DNA from 2 places in the Paenibacillus sp. FSL R5-0517 genome. Region 1 is predicted to be linked to the other one. Evidence: predicted binding sites of a transcription regulator. Region 1 holds the regulator's gene; the other holds the start of a gene.
What was found. Region 1 encodes Rex, which represses fermentation and respiration genes when NADH is low (regulators of the CRP and FNR family bind a similar motif). Its sites were predicted from a motif close to TTGTGAAATATTTCACAA; they were not measured.

Region 1 (8,350 bases):
TCTGTAACATCCTCACGGCCTGTCGGTTTGTGTGTCAGAATGGAGGAATCCATTCCGATCCGCTCTACTAGACCTTTAGCCAGGACAGATTCGTCCGTCATATTATACAGTTGATATTTGAGCGAGGAACTCCCCGCATTAATTACGAGTACTTTCACAGTCGGTCACCATCCTTGTCGTACTTGAAGAATCCTTCGCCTGTTTTGACACCCAGGTGTCCTGCACGCACCATTTTCTTCAGGACCGTGGAAGGACGATATTTCAATTCTCCGAATTCACGGAACATTCTTTCGAGTGCAGCTTCAACAGAGTCCAATCCGAAACGGTCAGCCATTTCGAGTGGTCCATGTTGGAAGTTGTATCCGATACGCATTGCATCATCGATATCTTCAGCAGATGCAACACCTTCCTGTAATACATGCAACGCTTCGTTAATCAACAGACAGATCAAGCGGGAAGTTACGAATCCAGGTGATTCATAGATCATGACTCCTTTTTTATCTGCCACTTCTTCAACAAAACGTCTGGTCTCTTCGAATGTTGAATCCGACGTTTTCAGTCCACGAATAATCTCTACAAGATCAACCCGGGATACCGGGTGAATAAAGTGCATACCAATAACACGCTCTGGGTATTTGGTCGAGCTTGCAAGCTCGGTCAAACTCAGCGTGGATGTATTACTTGCCAGAATGACATTGCTTGGGCAAACTTGGTCCAGTTGGCTGAATACTGCTTTTTTCGCATCCAGATCTTCTGAAATCGTCTCAATGACCATATCGCAAGTTCCAAGTTCAGCTAAATGAGCTACCTTGGTAATACGGGAAAGAATCAATTTCTTCTCCGCTTTTGTAATCGCCCATTTCTCCAGTTGTTTATCCAGGTTCGTTTCGATCATGTCATAGGCATGATCCAGTTTTTGTGTTGTATGCTCCACGAGAAGCACATCAAGTCCTTTGGCTGCGAGCATTTGGGAAATACCTTGCCCCATCGTACCGCCGCCGACAACTCCTATTTTTTTGAAAAACATGGTTCTGCTCCATCCTTTCGGTTCTCTATTTCTCTATTGTACCCTGTTCGCCGAAAATTACAAATTTCGACCCAACATATAATAATATCTTAGCACGAGTGAAATGTAAAAAAAAATAACCAGCATAAAGAAATTATGCTGGTAAACGGGCACTGTCACGAAATTGACAACGAAATTGTTCGCCGGACAAAACTTCCTCTCGAATCAGGATGTCGAGTGAATTGTCGAAAATTGTCCGTTGTTCTTCAAGTAAGCGCTTCGTCTGTTCCATGAGTTCTTGCAATATTAATTTATTCTCTCGCATGAGCTCCTCGGTGGTAACCATATCCATGTTCACAATCCCAAGAGAAGTCAATCCGGAAGCCATCATCGTTTGCACGACATTGGTTGCTTGATCAAAGTCATTGCGCGAACCCGTAGAACGTCCACCGTAATACATTTCCTCTGCAGCAGCTCCTCCAAGTGCAATCATGATCTGCTCTTCAAGAAAACGCTTCGTATAAAGGAACTGTTCCTGTTGCGGGTTATGACGCACATATCCCAGCGCCTGTCCACGCGGACTGAGTGCCACCTGGCTTACACTGCCCGGACGAACAAGTTCAGCCATAATGGCGTGTCCCAATTCATGAATGGCAACCCTTTTCTTCTCTTCCACACTGGACTCACGATCTGTTTTCTCGCCCATCATAACTTTATCAATAGCCAGAGACAAGTGCCGTTGTTCTATGTGTAACAGCCCATCCCGCATGGCATATATCGCTGCTTCGTTCATCACACTTTCAAGCTGCGCACCGGAGAAACCATACGATTCTTCCGCTGTCTTCTCCAGATTCACTTCCTTCATCAGAGGTTTATTCACCGCATGCAATTCCAGAATATGCTTTCTACCCTTCTTGTCAGGCAAGTCCACTTGAATGTGGCGGTCAAAACGTCCTGGACGTGTCAGGGCGCTATCCAGCATTTCCTTGCGGTTTGTTGCAGCAATAACCAGTATTCTTGGGGTATCGGAAGAATAAATTCCATCCATTTCCGTCAAGAGCTGGTTCAGCGTCTGATCATACTCCCGCTGTTGTCCACCTTCACGTTTCCCCCCGATGACATCGATCTCATCGATAAATATAATAGCATTTTCTTTATTTTCCTTGGTGGCACGGGTTCTTGCATCCTTGAACAAATCCCGAATTCTGCTGGCACCAACACCAACATACATTTCCACAAACTCACTGCCCGATGCAGCAACGAAAACAGAATCGGTGTAATGCGCAGCCGCTTTGGCCATCAACGTTTTCCCTGTCCCTGGAGGGCCTGTCAGCAAGATCCCTTTTAACGGGCGAATCCCGAACTTGCGAATTTCTTCATGTTTGATGAGAAAGTCCAGTGCTTCACGCAATTCTTGCTTGGCACTGTCCTGACCACCAATTTCTTCAAAAGTAAGCTTGGAAGGACCTTTTTTCTTCCGTTTACGCTCCTGTGCAGCGCCTACGGTAATCCCGCCACGCATTTGCATCATGAACAACAAAGCTCCAACAAACACCGCTGCAATTAGAATCGGAACAATATTAACACCAGTAAAAGCAAGAAAAATAATCAACACGGGGACAAATCCAATGGCAATTTCTTTGGTCCACTTAGGCATTAGGCCACACTCCTATCTGACCGGGCACACGCGGCAGAATAATAAACTTGCTGGCATCTCCGTCTCTAAGACTAACATATACATTGTTGTCATCCATCGCTGTATTTACCTTTATTCCATTCGTAGCCATCTTGGACAATGTTGGTGTGATCTCGGTGTACTGTTTGTTCTCCATCGCCTGAGCTACGGTAAACATCGCATCACCCCACCAGCTTTCGAGTGCTTCACTGGAATGATCTACAACATCCAACTTTAATGAGCGAGTTCCAATCAAGGTCTGTCCTTCTTTGTGAATATATTGTACCAGTCTGCCCAAATCAACATCAGGTTGCAGATCCAGTTTCAATTGTACGTCATTGCGGTTAATAGTTAATTGAACGTCATTGACTCCATCGTACTGGGTAACCATCTTTTCAATCGGATTCTGCAAAGCCACCTGACGATACACAAACCAACCTCCAAACAACACAACGGCTGAAATGACGGCAGTTAAAGCAATAGGCAATACTTTTAGCTTCAAGTGAATTACCCCTCCCAGATTTTGGCCTAACTTACTGGCCTATTGGTATATACGAATATGTGCACATTGATCCCTGCGAGAATTTCGACAGGTTTATTTGTTATGAATGTAACTTTGAGTACATAACTGAGTATATCACATCGTATATACAATTTCGAAGGCGAAAATATGAATAAATTATTAATTTTAACTATTTAAATCAAAACTGTTCACAGGCAACACAAAGAACCGGTTCAGTCGGATATCCGTCTGCCGGTTCTTTCACTTCTATGATTCTCTAGCTAAGTTACTCTATTTGTTCTAGCTGTTCGGGAGTGTGTAAACCAAGTCTACCTGTTCTCCATTGCTAAAACGATAAAACCGATAGTGGTTATGTGTACCGTCTTTATAATACACTTGCCACACATATATTCCATTCACAACTCCGGGCATGATTCGTTTAATCTCACCGGCTGGAACTTCGGAACTAAAGCGATTGCGTATCTGTGCTTCGGACATGCCATTCTGCAACAGTTCACTGTGTATAGCGTTAGCACCTGTAGCAGGTTGATTGTTTGCATCGAATTTAACCCAGACCATAACATCCTGGTTATCCTTGTTTTTGCCGAGCAGGGTCCAGTAGATGTTGTCAGAGCCTTCTTTATCACCCCAGATGTACTTACGCAATTCATCATAAGATGTAATGCCCAGTTGCTCCTGTGCTGCCTGTATGGCGAGCGCTTCTTCCTTACGCTGGTCCTGTGTGACATACACGTAATAACGCTGAAGTCCAAACAGAATCAGAACCAGTGCAAGCAGCGAAATCCATATCCACTTCTTTTTTTTCTTCAAAAGCCGAACTTCCTTTCCCTATGATGCTCCGCAATGCAATTAACGAGCAAGCAAACCATCAAATGCCAATTGAGACTCACGCAAAATGCGTTCTTCATCCAGCGTCAGACATTCGCCATGTTTAACCACTTGTTTCCCATCTACCCATACGTGCTCCACATCTTTGGCAGAGGCTGAATAAATCGTATGCGAGATCAGGTCTGTATGTGGGTAGAAGTGTGCCTGTTCAATGTCCAGGGCGATGAAATCAGCCTTCATGCCTACCTGAAGCGCACCGGTATTGTTCAGGAAGATGGATTTAGCACCATATGAAGTTCCGAGTAGTAACGCTTCGCCCGCTGGCACGGCAGTCGGATCACCAGACACACCTTTGTGGATCAATGCAGCCAGTCTCATTTCTTCAAACATATCCAGGTTGTTGTTGCTTGCCGGTCCGTCGGTTCCGAGTGACACGGTAACTCCTGCTTTCAGTAATGCAGGTACCCGCGCAACACCGGAAGCGAGTTTCAGGTTACTTCCCGGGTTATGGGATACAGCCACATCATGGCGGGCCAAAATTTCAATCTCTTCATCATTTAGATGCACCGCATGTGCTACCAGGGATGGACGGGAGAAAAAGCCCAGTTTCTCCAGATGTGCCACAGGACGCAGTCCATAGTCTGTAACGTTCTGCTCCACTTCACGAAGCGTTTCCGACATATGTGTATGCAGAGGAAGGTTAAGATCATTTGCGACCTGTACAAGCTTCTCTATGTAGTCAGGAGGGCATGTATATGGTGCGTGTGGCGAGATTACGGTTGTGATGCGACCATCTGCCTGTCCATTCCACTCACGCGCAAACGCTGCCGACTCCTCCAGCTTCCGCAATTGCTCTTCTTCCGAGCACAGCCCGATTACACCACGTGCAAGTGCTGCTCTAACGCCGGATTGTTCCACAACTTTGGCAACCTGATCCATGTGATCATACATGTCCAGGAAAGCTGTAGTTCCGCCTTTCAACATTTCAAGCACGGATAGCGAAGTTCCCCAATATACGTCTTGAGAAGTCATTTTTGCTTCCATCGGCCACATTTTTTCCTGCAACCATACTTGTAACGCAAGATCGTCCCCGTGTCCTCTAAGCAACGACATCGCTGCATGACCATGCGTATTGATCAGACCCGGCAGGAAGAACAATCCTTTTCCATCCACTTTGGTACAATTTTCGTCTCCATCCGGCAATGTCTCACCAATATGCACAATCTTGTCATTCTCGACAACCATGTATCCATGAACCACGTTCCATGTAGTGCCTTCATTAACGGCAAATTTGCCGTTGTGAATTACCCATCTATTTGTTGTCATCTTCCTCGTCGTCCTTTCCAGTCTCCAAGTAATAGGCCAAACTAAGCAGATCCGTTGTAAAGTCAGCATGGTGAATGCGGATATGTGGCGGTGTTTTTAGAATGGTTGGTGCAAAATTAAGAATCGCTTCGATTCCCGACTCAATAAGTTGATCGGCTACATTTTGAGCTTCCGTATCCGGAACGGTAATAATTCCGATGCGGATGTTATCTGTCTTAACCGCTTCCGTTAATTCATTCATTGGTTTTACCGTCAAACTGTTGATTTGACTACCAATCTTCGGTCCATATGCATCGAATACAGCAACAATCTTCATGTTGTCTTTCAGATATGCGTTGTAGTTGGACAAGGCCTGTCCCAGGTTACCCGCACCTACCAAAGCTACATTAATTTGCTGATCAATTTTGAGAATGTGACGAATTTTCTCGATCAAATAGGATACATCATACCCGATCCCTTTTCGACCAAAATCACCGAAGTAAGCCAGGTCTTTTCGAATTTGGGCCGGATTCAGATCCAGCCTCTGTCCAAGTTCTTGAGAAGAAACAGTAGCCACCTCACGCTGATGTAACTCGTTCAAATAGCGCAAGTATACAGGCAGACGTCGTACCACCGCTTCCGAAATTTTATCCGATTTCATTCTTGCTCCCCCTTACCAATGCCACGATAAAATAATAGATGAAAAGATGAGCATTCTGTATAAACTCAAAGATAGACGTGACATTTTATACAGAATGCTCTTTGTAATTTAGGTTATAAGTTCTTACGTGCAACTGCTTTAATCGGATACGGAAATATCTAATAAAGTTTAACGCCAAACGATAGTGTCATGCAATGATATAACAAACAAAATCAACCATTATTCTTGTTCATTAACTGGTTTTTCTAACCACTCGGTAATCCGTGGAACCATCTGCTCCGTGAGCATATGCTCCATTTTGGGACCAGGTAATGAATATAAAAAGAATTTGCCATAGTACGCTTCGATCACACGTGTATCATAAACAATGACAATACCTCTGTCCTTCGCTGTTCGCACCAATCGGCCAAATCCTTGCTTGAAACGAATGACCGCTTGCGGCACAGACAGTTTCATGAATGGATTTTTCTTTTGCTCCTGGAGCAATTCACTCTTGGCTTCAACCAACGGATGATTCGGCGGCTGGAAAGGCAGACGCACAATAGCGAGACAGGTCAGTGCTTCTCCCGGGATATCTACACCCTCCCAGAAGCTGCTTGTGCCCAAGAGTACCGTAGCTTTGGCATCCTGGAACCTGCGAGTTAACTTGGAGCGGCTTCCACTGTCCACACCTTGACCCAACAACGAGATGTCGTTACCAGACAGTGCCTCCTTCAGCGGATCATAGACCTGTCGAAGCATCTTGTATGAAGTAAACAGAACCATCATGCGTCCACGCGTGGCAATTGCGGTCTCTGCGAGTGATTGCACCAGCATATTGACAAAGTGCGCATCACCCACACTGCCTTTCACACTTGGGAAATCACGCGGAATCACTAGAAGTGCCTGATCACGATAATTAAAAGGTGATGGCAGCATCGACGTTAACAGCCGATTATTCTCAGAGGCTTCCTGTAAGCCAAGCTGCTCAATCATGAACTGGAATGACTTATCTACAGAGAGCGTAGCCGATGTAAGCACAACACTTTTCTTTTTATCAAAGAACAAATCCTTCAGTTGTGCACTGACATCGACAGGTACGGCGTACAGTTGAAGAGATTTACTGCGGAACTGACCGCTGGCTTCCATCCAGTACACCGTTTTGGCATCATCCATACGCATGAAGAATCGCAGATTCTCCTTCAATGTGGTCAGATCTTTCAGCAGTCCTGTAATGTCCGTAATCAGACTATCCGATTGATAATCATCCTGATCCTCTTTCACCTCAAGCAGCAATTTGTCCCCTTTGCGAACCAAATCGCCCAGAGTCACATAGATCTGGTTCTCCAGATCCTGCAACTCCTGCCATTTCGCAGGTTTCTGAGATGCCTTCAGGCGCAGGGAAAATTGCCCTGTCTCTCCCGGTGAAGCATCACTTCGTTCAGGCAAAAGACCGAACAGAGCATCGCTCATACGATCCCACAGTTCCTTAACCTCAACAGCTAGCGGGAACATCTGATCTACCATGGAGCCCCATTGCACCGAATTTTCATGCCCGGATAACTGCGAACGAAGCATAGGCAGTTGTCCATTACGACTGTCTTTAAACAGACGGGTCAGGGTATGAACCAACGTGAAATATTTCATATGCATTCCGAGATGTTTACCCGCTACATCTTCCAGATGATGGGCCTCATCGATCACAAGACTCTCATAGGCTGGCAACAACTGATGTGCTGCTTTGACATCCGTAAACAATTTGGAGTGATTGGTTATTACGATATCAGACAACCCGGCCTCATGTTTGGCGCGATGATAGAAACATTTGCGGAACCATGGGCAGGATCTTCCCAGACAGGACTCGGATTCGCTCTGTACAGTCTCCCAGAAGTCGCCTCCGCGTCCGCTAAGGTTAAGCTCCTCATCATCTCCAGTTTCAGTCTGTGTGAGCCACACAATCATCTGAGCGGCTGTGAAATAATCCTCTTTGGGCGTGGCGAATTCACGTTTATTGATTTTGTGTTCAAATTTGCGCAGGCACAGGTAATGTCCACGTCCTTTGAAGACAGCAGCCTTAAACGGAAACGGAACCACTTGGGTCAGCATCGGAATATCTCGCTCTCTCAATTGCTCCTGCAAATTGATCGTATGCGTGCTGACCATGACTTTCTGTTCTTGTTTCACACTTTCGTATATCGCTGGCAGCAGATAACCCAGAGATTTACCGGTACCTGTTCCAGCTTCGATCAAGAGATGTTTCTCTTCATCCAGGGCTTGCCTTACACTGCTGAACATCTGGGTCTGCGCTTCACGCTCTTCGTAATGATCCAGCGTATCCTTCAAGTTCTCCCGAACCTGGTCCATAAACTGTTC
Region 2 (8,350 bases), 230 kb from region 1:
CCTTATCAACCCATTCCTTATGTTTGGCAAAACCTTGGACAACACCCGGATCGGTCCACTTCGCTTCACCTGTTGCAAACTTTGCGGTAATCTCCGGCCCGGCATAGCGGGACCACAGGTGGTTGGTTAACATAAGCGGAACCCAGCCTGCCTTGGATGCAGAAGCAAGCGGCACTTTGCCATCAGCCTTAATCTCGGCCAACATGTTGTCCAGTTCAACCATGGTGGTTGGAGCTTTCCATCCTTTTTGTTCAAAGTACTCTTTATTATAGAAAAAACCTTCGCCCGAACCGCCAATCGGCAGTCCATACACTTTGTCTTCATACGTAAATGGCTCAAGGGATGTAAACTGGTCCTGGATGCCCAACTCTTGAAGGATTGGAGTCAGATCAAGCAGCATACCTTCCTTGGCATACACTTTGGAATCCGGACTGCCGAACAGTTCAAATATATCCGGCGGGTTACCTGCCGCCATCTCCCCGCGAAGCTTCTCCTTGCGATTCACATCGGATTCGACACCATCCAGCGTAAAGGTCAGATTGGGTATCTCACCCTCCACTTTGTCCACAACGTCCTGCAGAATGGCCAATCGTTTCTGTTTGTCAGCCCCCACCTGCGTGTGGCGAAGGAGCATCTCAACCGGTTCCTTACTTGTTTCCTCCACAGGTGTATTGCCTGCGCCTTGCTGTGGCTCGTTACTTGAGCTTGCACATCCCGCCAAAGTCCATGAAGTGATAAGCAATAATGAAAGCAGCAATGTCATTCTTTTTTTCATCGGGTTGACCCTCCTCAAGATATTGAGCATTTGGCTTTACACTCTGATTATAAAAAGCCGGAGCTTACATCGTAAGGATGACAATTCATCAATGGAGGGATAAAATCCTTCACTGGACAAAAAACAGCCCCTGCGAAGTATACTCGCAAGGGCTGCTTGGCTCTTGGTTTTTACGTTATATATAAATGTTGATCACTTATCGGAACAAGCCACGCCAGCCGTTTCCTGGCGACCTTGTTCGATGAGGCGATACGCCCGCTCCACTTCTTCTTCACTTGGTGAAGGAACGCCATCCAGTGGATATATTTTGCCGAGTGCTTCCCATTTGTAGATCCCCATCTGATGGTATGGAAGAATTTCGAACTTCTCGACGCCATTTAATGTTCCAATAAACCGTCCGAGGTTAAGCAGATCCTCTTCCTCGTTATGAATGCCAGGCACATACACGTGGCGTATCCACATTTTCCGACCTTGCTCCGATAACCACTTGGCCGTTTTCAATGTTCTCTCGTTGGATTTGCCTGTCAGCTTGATATGTTTCTCGTCATCAATATGCTTGAGATCCAGCAGAACCAGGTCTGTGTTATCGAGCAGATCGTGAATCCGTTCCGGTTCGTTAAATCCGTTGCTGTCCAGTGTCGTATGCAATCCCCAGCGACGTTTCACTTCTTTGAAAATTTCGCCTACAAAGTGGGCCTGCAACGTTGGTTCTCCGCCAGATATCGTGAGTCCGCCTCCGGAGCTGCGGTAATAGGATAGATATGGCTCAATTTCAGCCAGTACCTCCTCAAGTGTCATTTCTTTTCCACCATCCAGCGCCCATGTATCAGGGTTATGGCAATACTGACACTTGAGTAGACATCCTTGCATAAAAAGCACGAAGCGGATGCCTGGGCCGTCAACCGTCCCGAAAGTTTCGAGTGAATGAATATGTCCGTTAACCATGCTGCCTCTTCCTTTCTGTATCCGCATCCGCTGTGCGTTTAATATGAGTTGGAATGTCTTGCTCTAGCGGTCTTCTACTTGCATATTACTTACATCGAGCCATGGAACGTACGGTTGATGACATCCAACTGTTGTTCACGAGTCAGTTTAATGAAGTTAACCGCATATCCGGATACCCGTACTGTCAGTTGCGGATAGTTTTCCGGGTGATCCATCGCATCAATCAGTTGCTGACGATCAAATACGTTAACGTTCAGATGATGAGCGTTTTGACCAAAGTAGCCATCCATCATCGCAGTGAGATTGGATTTACGTGTAGTCTCCTCTTTACCCAATGCTTTTGGCACGATGGAGAAGGTATTGGAAATCCCGTCAAGACTGTGTTCATAAGGCAATTTGGCTACAGAGCCAAGGGAAGCCAGGGCACCTTTTTTGTCACGACCATGCATTGGGTTCGCACCTGGAGCAAATGGTTCACCTGCTTTACGACCGTCCGGTGTAGTCCCTGTTTTCTTACCATATACCACGTTGGAAGTGATCGTCAGAACGGATTGTGTTGGTATTGCGTTACGGTATGCTTTGTGCTTACGAATCATGCCCATGAAGCTCTCAACCAGTTCAACAGCAATGCTGTCCACGCTATCTTCATTGTTACCGTAACAAGGGAAGTCGCCTTCGATTTCGAAATCAACAGCGATGCCTTGTTCGTTACGGATTGGTTTTACTTTGGCATATTTGATGGCACTCAGTGAATCTGCTGTAACCGAGAGACCCGCGATACCACAAGCCATCGTACGTACAATGTCACGGTCATGCAATGCCATTTCGATACGCTCATAGCTGTATTTATCGTGCATGTAGTGAATGACGTTGAGGGTATTCATATACAGCTTCGCGAGCCACTCCATCATTGGTTTGAAGCGTTTCATGACCTCATTGTAATCCAGCACTTCACTGGTAATGGCAGGATACTCCGGTCCGACCTGTGCTCCGGATTTCTCGTCACGACCACCGTTGATCGCATACAGGAGAGCTTTTGCCAAGTTGGCACGAGCGCCGAAGAATTGCATTTGTTTCCCGATCTTCATCGCCGATACACAGCATGCAATACCGTAATCGTCACCATAGATTGGACGCATCAGGTCATCATTTTCATACTGGATTGAACTGGTTTCAATGGATACTTTGCTGCAATAATCTTTGAAAGCTTCTGGAAGCTTCGTGGACCATAGTACAGTCAGGTTCGGTTCTGGTGCAGGACCCAGGTTGTGCAGGGTATGCAGGAAACGGAAGCTGTTTTTCGTTACGCGTGTTTCACCATTCACTGACATACCGCCGATGGACTCCGTCACCCATGTTGGATCTCCACTGAACAGTTCGTTGTAATCCGGTGTACGCAGGAATTTGACAATCCGCAGTTTCATTACGAAATGGTCAACGAGTTCCTGAGCCTGTTCTTCGGACAGAATGCCTTCTTGCAGGTCACGTTCAATGTAGATATCCAGGAAAGAAGATACACGTCCCAGAGACATCGCAGCACCGTTCTGCTCTTTGATGGCAGCGAGATAACCGAAGTACAACCATTGGAACGCTTCTTTTGCAGTAGTCGCTGGCAAGGAAATATCGAACCCGTGCATATCACCCAATTGTTTCAATTCTTGCAATGCACGAATCTGCTCAGACAATTCTTCCCGCAGACGAATGACATCTTCATCAATAACATCAACTTCGAGTGCGTTCAATTCGCCTTTTTTGTTACGGATCAGGAAGTCTACTCCGTACAAAGCTACACGACGATAGTCTCCGATGATCCGGCCACGGCCGTAAGCATCTGGCAGACCTGTAATAATCCCTGCTTTACGCGCTGCACGCATATCCGAAGTATAAGCATCGAATACACCCTGGTTATGTGTTTTGCGAATGTTTGTAAATATATCAATGACGCCTTGAGGCAATTCGAAGCCATATGCTTCACATGCATCAATCATCATCCGGATTCCGCCTGTTGGTTGAATGGAACGTCTGAATGGAGCATCCGTCTGAACGCCGACAATCTGTTCTTTGGACTGATCCAGATAACCTGGTTGATGAGAAACAATTGTCGCTGGTGTGTTCACATCAACATCAAGTACACCGCCGTTATCCCGTTCTTTTTTGGTCAAATCAGATACGATCTCCCACAATTCTTTGGTATTCTGGGTTGCACCTGCTAGGAATGCTTCATCACCGTAATACGGAGTCAAGTTGTGTGCCAGAAAATCATTCACATCTACGGATTTGGTCCATGTTCCTTTGGTAAAGTTTCTCCAGCCTGTTTGTTGTTTGACATCTTTTTCAATCACCGACATCTTAATCCCTCCACTAATTTGGATTTCTGGACACATAACATCTTGCTTCATTCGTAGCATTGTGTGCCCAGAGCCGCGATTAATGTGAATTGTTTCACATAAACCGGATCATGTTCTCTCTACTTGGGAACCGGAACCGCGGGATGAATGTTTTTCTTACATTTTCAGTATACGTCTTGAGGCTTTCATCATCTGTGATTTTTGTCACAAAGTCAGTGAACTAACTCACTCCACCTGCGCTATGTCCTATTGAACCCTGTAAATTCACACATAGCCACTGCGCGGGCAGAACAACCTTCCAATCGCTGCTCACTATTTAAATTTACTGAAAAAGCGAATGAACATTAGGTGGTGTACACTGGCCACTGCAAGTAGAGAATAACCTTCCGATCGCTGTTATCCCCGGATTTTTTGATCACTTTTTCAAAGGTGAAAATCCGTTGATAAAGGCGAACGCTCCGCTTCTTCAGGTTTTTTCTCTCCTCTCCGTTATCGTGTACATGTGTAGTTCAACTGATAAAACAACAAAGTTCAAAATTTATTTTAAAGACGCATGCTTCGCTTTTTAGGTTTGTTCTGCCCCTCTGTTGTTGTGTAAAGGGAATAGTTCAAACGGCCACATCACGGATTCCGTGTAACCTCTTTAGAACCCTTTTGCTCTTCTATGCTGGAGCAAATCAAATCTTAGAATATACCCTGAAAAACAGGTGCTTCACTCTTCTGTTTTTCTGCCCGTTCTGCTCTGTTCGTCATCGTGTTAGTGTCTCACTTGCTCACTTAACTTCGTGTAACCTCTATAAAGACGGCAATCGGGGCTCCCCTCTCGGGGAACCCTGATCTTTTTTTGCCGTAAGGCACGCTTCGTTCTAGATTTGTTATTCAAACTTTCCGTAGAAAGCGTTGCGGTATACATCAGCCAGTTCAGTTACCAGCGGCAACTTCGGATTGGCGGTTGTGCATTGGTCTTCAAAGGCACGGTCTGCCAGATAATCTACATGTGCTTCGAAGTCTTTAGCATCAAATCCGATTTCTTGGAACGATTCTTCAATGCCCAATGTTTTGTTCAGTTTACGAATGGCATTAATAAGACTGGTTACGCCTTCTTCTGTCGTACGTGCAGGCAGTCCCAGAATCCGGGCAATTTCGGCATACCGCTCATCCGCTACAAAGTGCGAATATTTCGGGAACGATGCAAATTTGGTCGGTTTTTTCGCGTTGTAACGAATAACGTGTGGCATCAGAATTGCATTGGTGCGTCCGTGTGCGGTGTGGTACTGACCGCCCCATTTGTGCGCCAAGCTGTGGTTAATGCCCAGGAATGCGTTGGCAAAAGCCATACCGGCAATGGTGGAGGCATTATGCATTTTCTCACGTGCCAGTTTATCACCTTGCAGTGCCGATTGCTCCAGGTATTGGAATACCAGTTGAATCGCTTTGATCGCAAGGCCATCCGTGTAATCATTCGCCATGACAGACACATAAGCTTCAATCGCATGAGTCAGTACGTCCATACCTGTATCTGCAACGGCTGTTCTAGGCAGAGAGTATACGAATTCCGGATCGACAATCGCTACGTCTGGTGTCAGCTCATAGTCGGCCAATGGATATTTAGTATTCCCTTGATTTTTATCTGTGATAACCGCGAACGATGTTACTTCAGAACCTGTACCGGATGTCGTTGGAATCGCTACAAATTTCGCTTTTACGCCGAGACGTGGATATTTATAGATCCGTTTGCGGATATCCATGAATTTTTGTTTCAGATCGTTAAAGTCCGTGTCCGGATATTCATAGAACAACCACATGGCTTTCGCAGCATCCATCGGTGATCCCCCGCCGAGTGCGATAATGCAATCTGGCTGGAAGCGGCGCATCATTTCGGTTCCGCGATCTACCGTTGTTGTGGATGGATCTGGCTCCACATCAGAGAATACTTCGATTGCTACCGGCATTTGGCGTTGACGCAGATAGTGTTCTACCTTTTCAACATATCCCAGTTTCACCATCATGGCATCCGTAATAATCGCCACACGTGTGATGTCAGGCATTTTGGCAAGATACTGTGTTGCCCCTTTTTCGAAGTAGACTTTGTTCGGCACTTTGAACCATTGCATATTCACGGTACGGCGAGCCACCCTTTTCACATTGATTAAGTTCACAGCGGTTACGTTGGAAGAAGTCGAGTTACGTCCATATGATCCGCATCCCAGTGTCAATGATGGCATATTCGTGTTGTAGATATCCCCGATGGCACCATGTGTAGATGGTGAATTCACAATGATCCGTCCAGTTTGCAGACGATCTGCGAATTTGCCAATCACTTCTTCATTTGTGGAGTGGATCACCGAGGAGTGCCCCATGCCGCCAAAAGCAACCACTTCTGCTGCACGCTCAATGCCCTCTGCTGCTGTTTTGACTTTGTAACAAGCGAGTACCGGACTTAATTTCTCTGCCGACAATGGGAATTTGGTACCTACCCCTTCAATCTCGGCTACAAGAATTTTGGTGCCTGCAGGAACTTCAATTCCGCACAACTTCGCAATGCTCACCGCAGATTGACCCACAATCGCCGGGTTCACCGCACATTTCTCGGCATTAATTGCACCTGCTGTCAATTTTGCTGCTTCATCTTTGTTAACAAAGTAACAGCCATTCGCGATCATTTTTTTCTTCACTTGATCAAAGATCGGTTCTTCAATGATGACCGCTTGCTCGGAAGCACAGATCATGCCGTTGTCGAAGGACTTGGACAGGATCAAATCCGTCACTGCTTGATTGATATCCGCGCTTTTCTCGATAAAGCAAGGAACGTTACCCGGTCCTACGCCCAGTGCGGGTTTACCACAGCTGTACGCTGCACGTACCATGCCTGATCCGCCTGTTGCCAGAATGAGAGCCACATCATTGTGATTCATCAGTTCGTTCGTACGATCCATGGAAGGATCATCAATCCATTGGATACAATCTGCTGGAGCACCATGCTTCACCGCTGCATCCCGCAGGATTTTGGCAGCTTCGCGGCTACAATTCTGTGCAGATGGGTGGAAACCAAAGATAATCGGGTTACGCGTCTTGATGGAGATCAGTGCTTTAAACATCGTTGTTGATGTTGGATTCGTGACGGGTGTAATCCCCATAATAATACCGACCGGCTCCGCGATTTTCTGGAAGCTCTCATACTCGTTATCTTCAATTACACCTACGGTTTTGTCATACTTGATGCTGTGGTAGACATATTCTGTTGCAAATATATTTTTGGTGATTTTATCCTCATATACTCCGCGGCCTGTTTCTTCTACGGCCATCTTGGCGAGCATCATGTGTTTATCCAGACCCGCAAGCGCCATCGCTTGCACAATCCGGTCAATCTGCATCTGATCCATCTTCATGAATGCGGCGTGTGCTTTATTCGCTTTGTCGATTAACGTTTGAATATACTGACCTGCTGTCGGTTCTTTTGCTGGGGCGACCTCGTTCTTTACAGCCATCTCCCTCATCCTCCTAAAGGTTCGTATTGGTTTGTCTCTCTTCTTTACATTCACATCGTAACATGACCATAAACTTAATTATGTGATTTTTTTCACAAAGTATAACAAATTTAATTTAAGTTTTGTAGTGTCCTTCATCCAACCATTTTCACTTCCTATTTAAAGTATAGGGCTGTAAAAATCATGTTCTCCAATAAAAGTGAATTTAATCACAATGTTTGAAATTTCGTCATTTTTGCCCCCTTTCCTTCCCCCTCAAACGGTAAGATTAGGTATATACTGAACTTAAAAATTGAACCACCGCAATTTGTACCGTCCTTCCTCCCGGCCGAGATGACCCTGATCAGGACGGCAACGGTTTGCGGCAAACCTCGGAGGCTACTGCAAGCTACAGGAGTCCATCCGACGGACACAAAGGGGAGATAGACTTATGTTAGAACTAACAACTGTACTGGAAAAACGCGGCAATACGAACTGTTTCTCGGAAGCGAATTTCAACCATCTGCTGGTTACCATGAAAGATAGAACCTATCCGGAAGGTACACATCTGTACTGGGAAGGAGACGTCTCTGACAAACTTTATTATATGAAACGGGGCCGTGCCCAGATCACCAAATCCACGGATGAAGGCAAGGAACTAATCATGTACATGTATCAGTCCGGTGATATGATTGGGCAGGCTGATCCCTTCTTCGGCTCGAAACACACCTTCTCAGCGGAAGTACTGGAGGATAGTGAGATCGGTGTACTGGAGCATAAGGACCTGGAGATGCTAATCTGCCAGCATTGTGACT

Region 2: a site for Rex is predicted at 4,151-4,168, ahead of pflB (formate C-acetyltransferase). Genes of this name have one in related genera too.

Annotation. Positions count from the first base shown of each region.
Region 1 is NZ_CP150235.1:4,338,924-4,347,273, forward strand. Features, by position in the region: gene MKX40_RS19175 (acetate kinase) at 1-158, opposite strand, end outside; gene MKX40_RS19180 (3-hydroxyacyl-CoA dehydrogenase NAD-binding domain-containing protein) at 155-1,027, opposite strand; gene MKX40_RS19185 (AAA family ATPase) at 1,161-2,663, opposite strand; gene MKX40_RS19190 (hypothetical protein) at 2,656-3,183, opposite strand; gene MKX40_RS19195 (DUF5590 domain-containing protein) at 3,484-4,014, opposite strand; gene MKX40_RS19200 (amidohydrolase) at 4,054-5,358, opposite strand; gene MKX40_RS19205 (redox-sensing transcriptional repressor Rex) at 5,345-5,998, opposite strand; gene dinG (ATP-dependent DNA helicase DinG) at 6,218-8,350, opposite strand, start outside.
Region 2 is NZ_CP150235.1:4,567,471-4,575,820, forward strand. Features, by position in the region: gene MKX40_RS20315 (extracellular solute-binding protein) at 1-775, opposite strand, end outside; gene pflA (pyruvate formate-lyase-activating protein) at 968-1,720, opposite strand; gene pflB (formate C-acetyltransferase) at 1,810-4,068, opposite strand; gene adhE (bifunctional acetaldehyde-CoA/alcohol dehydrogenase) at 4,944-7,556, opposite strand; gene MKX40_RS20335 (Crp/Fnr family transcriptional regulator) at 7,987-8,350, shown strand, end outside.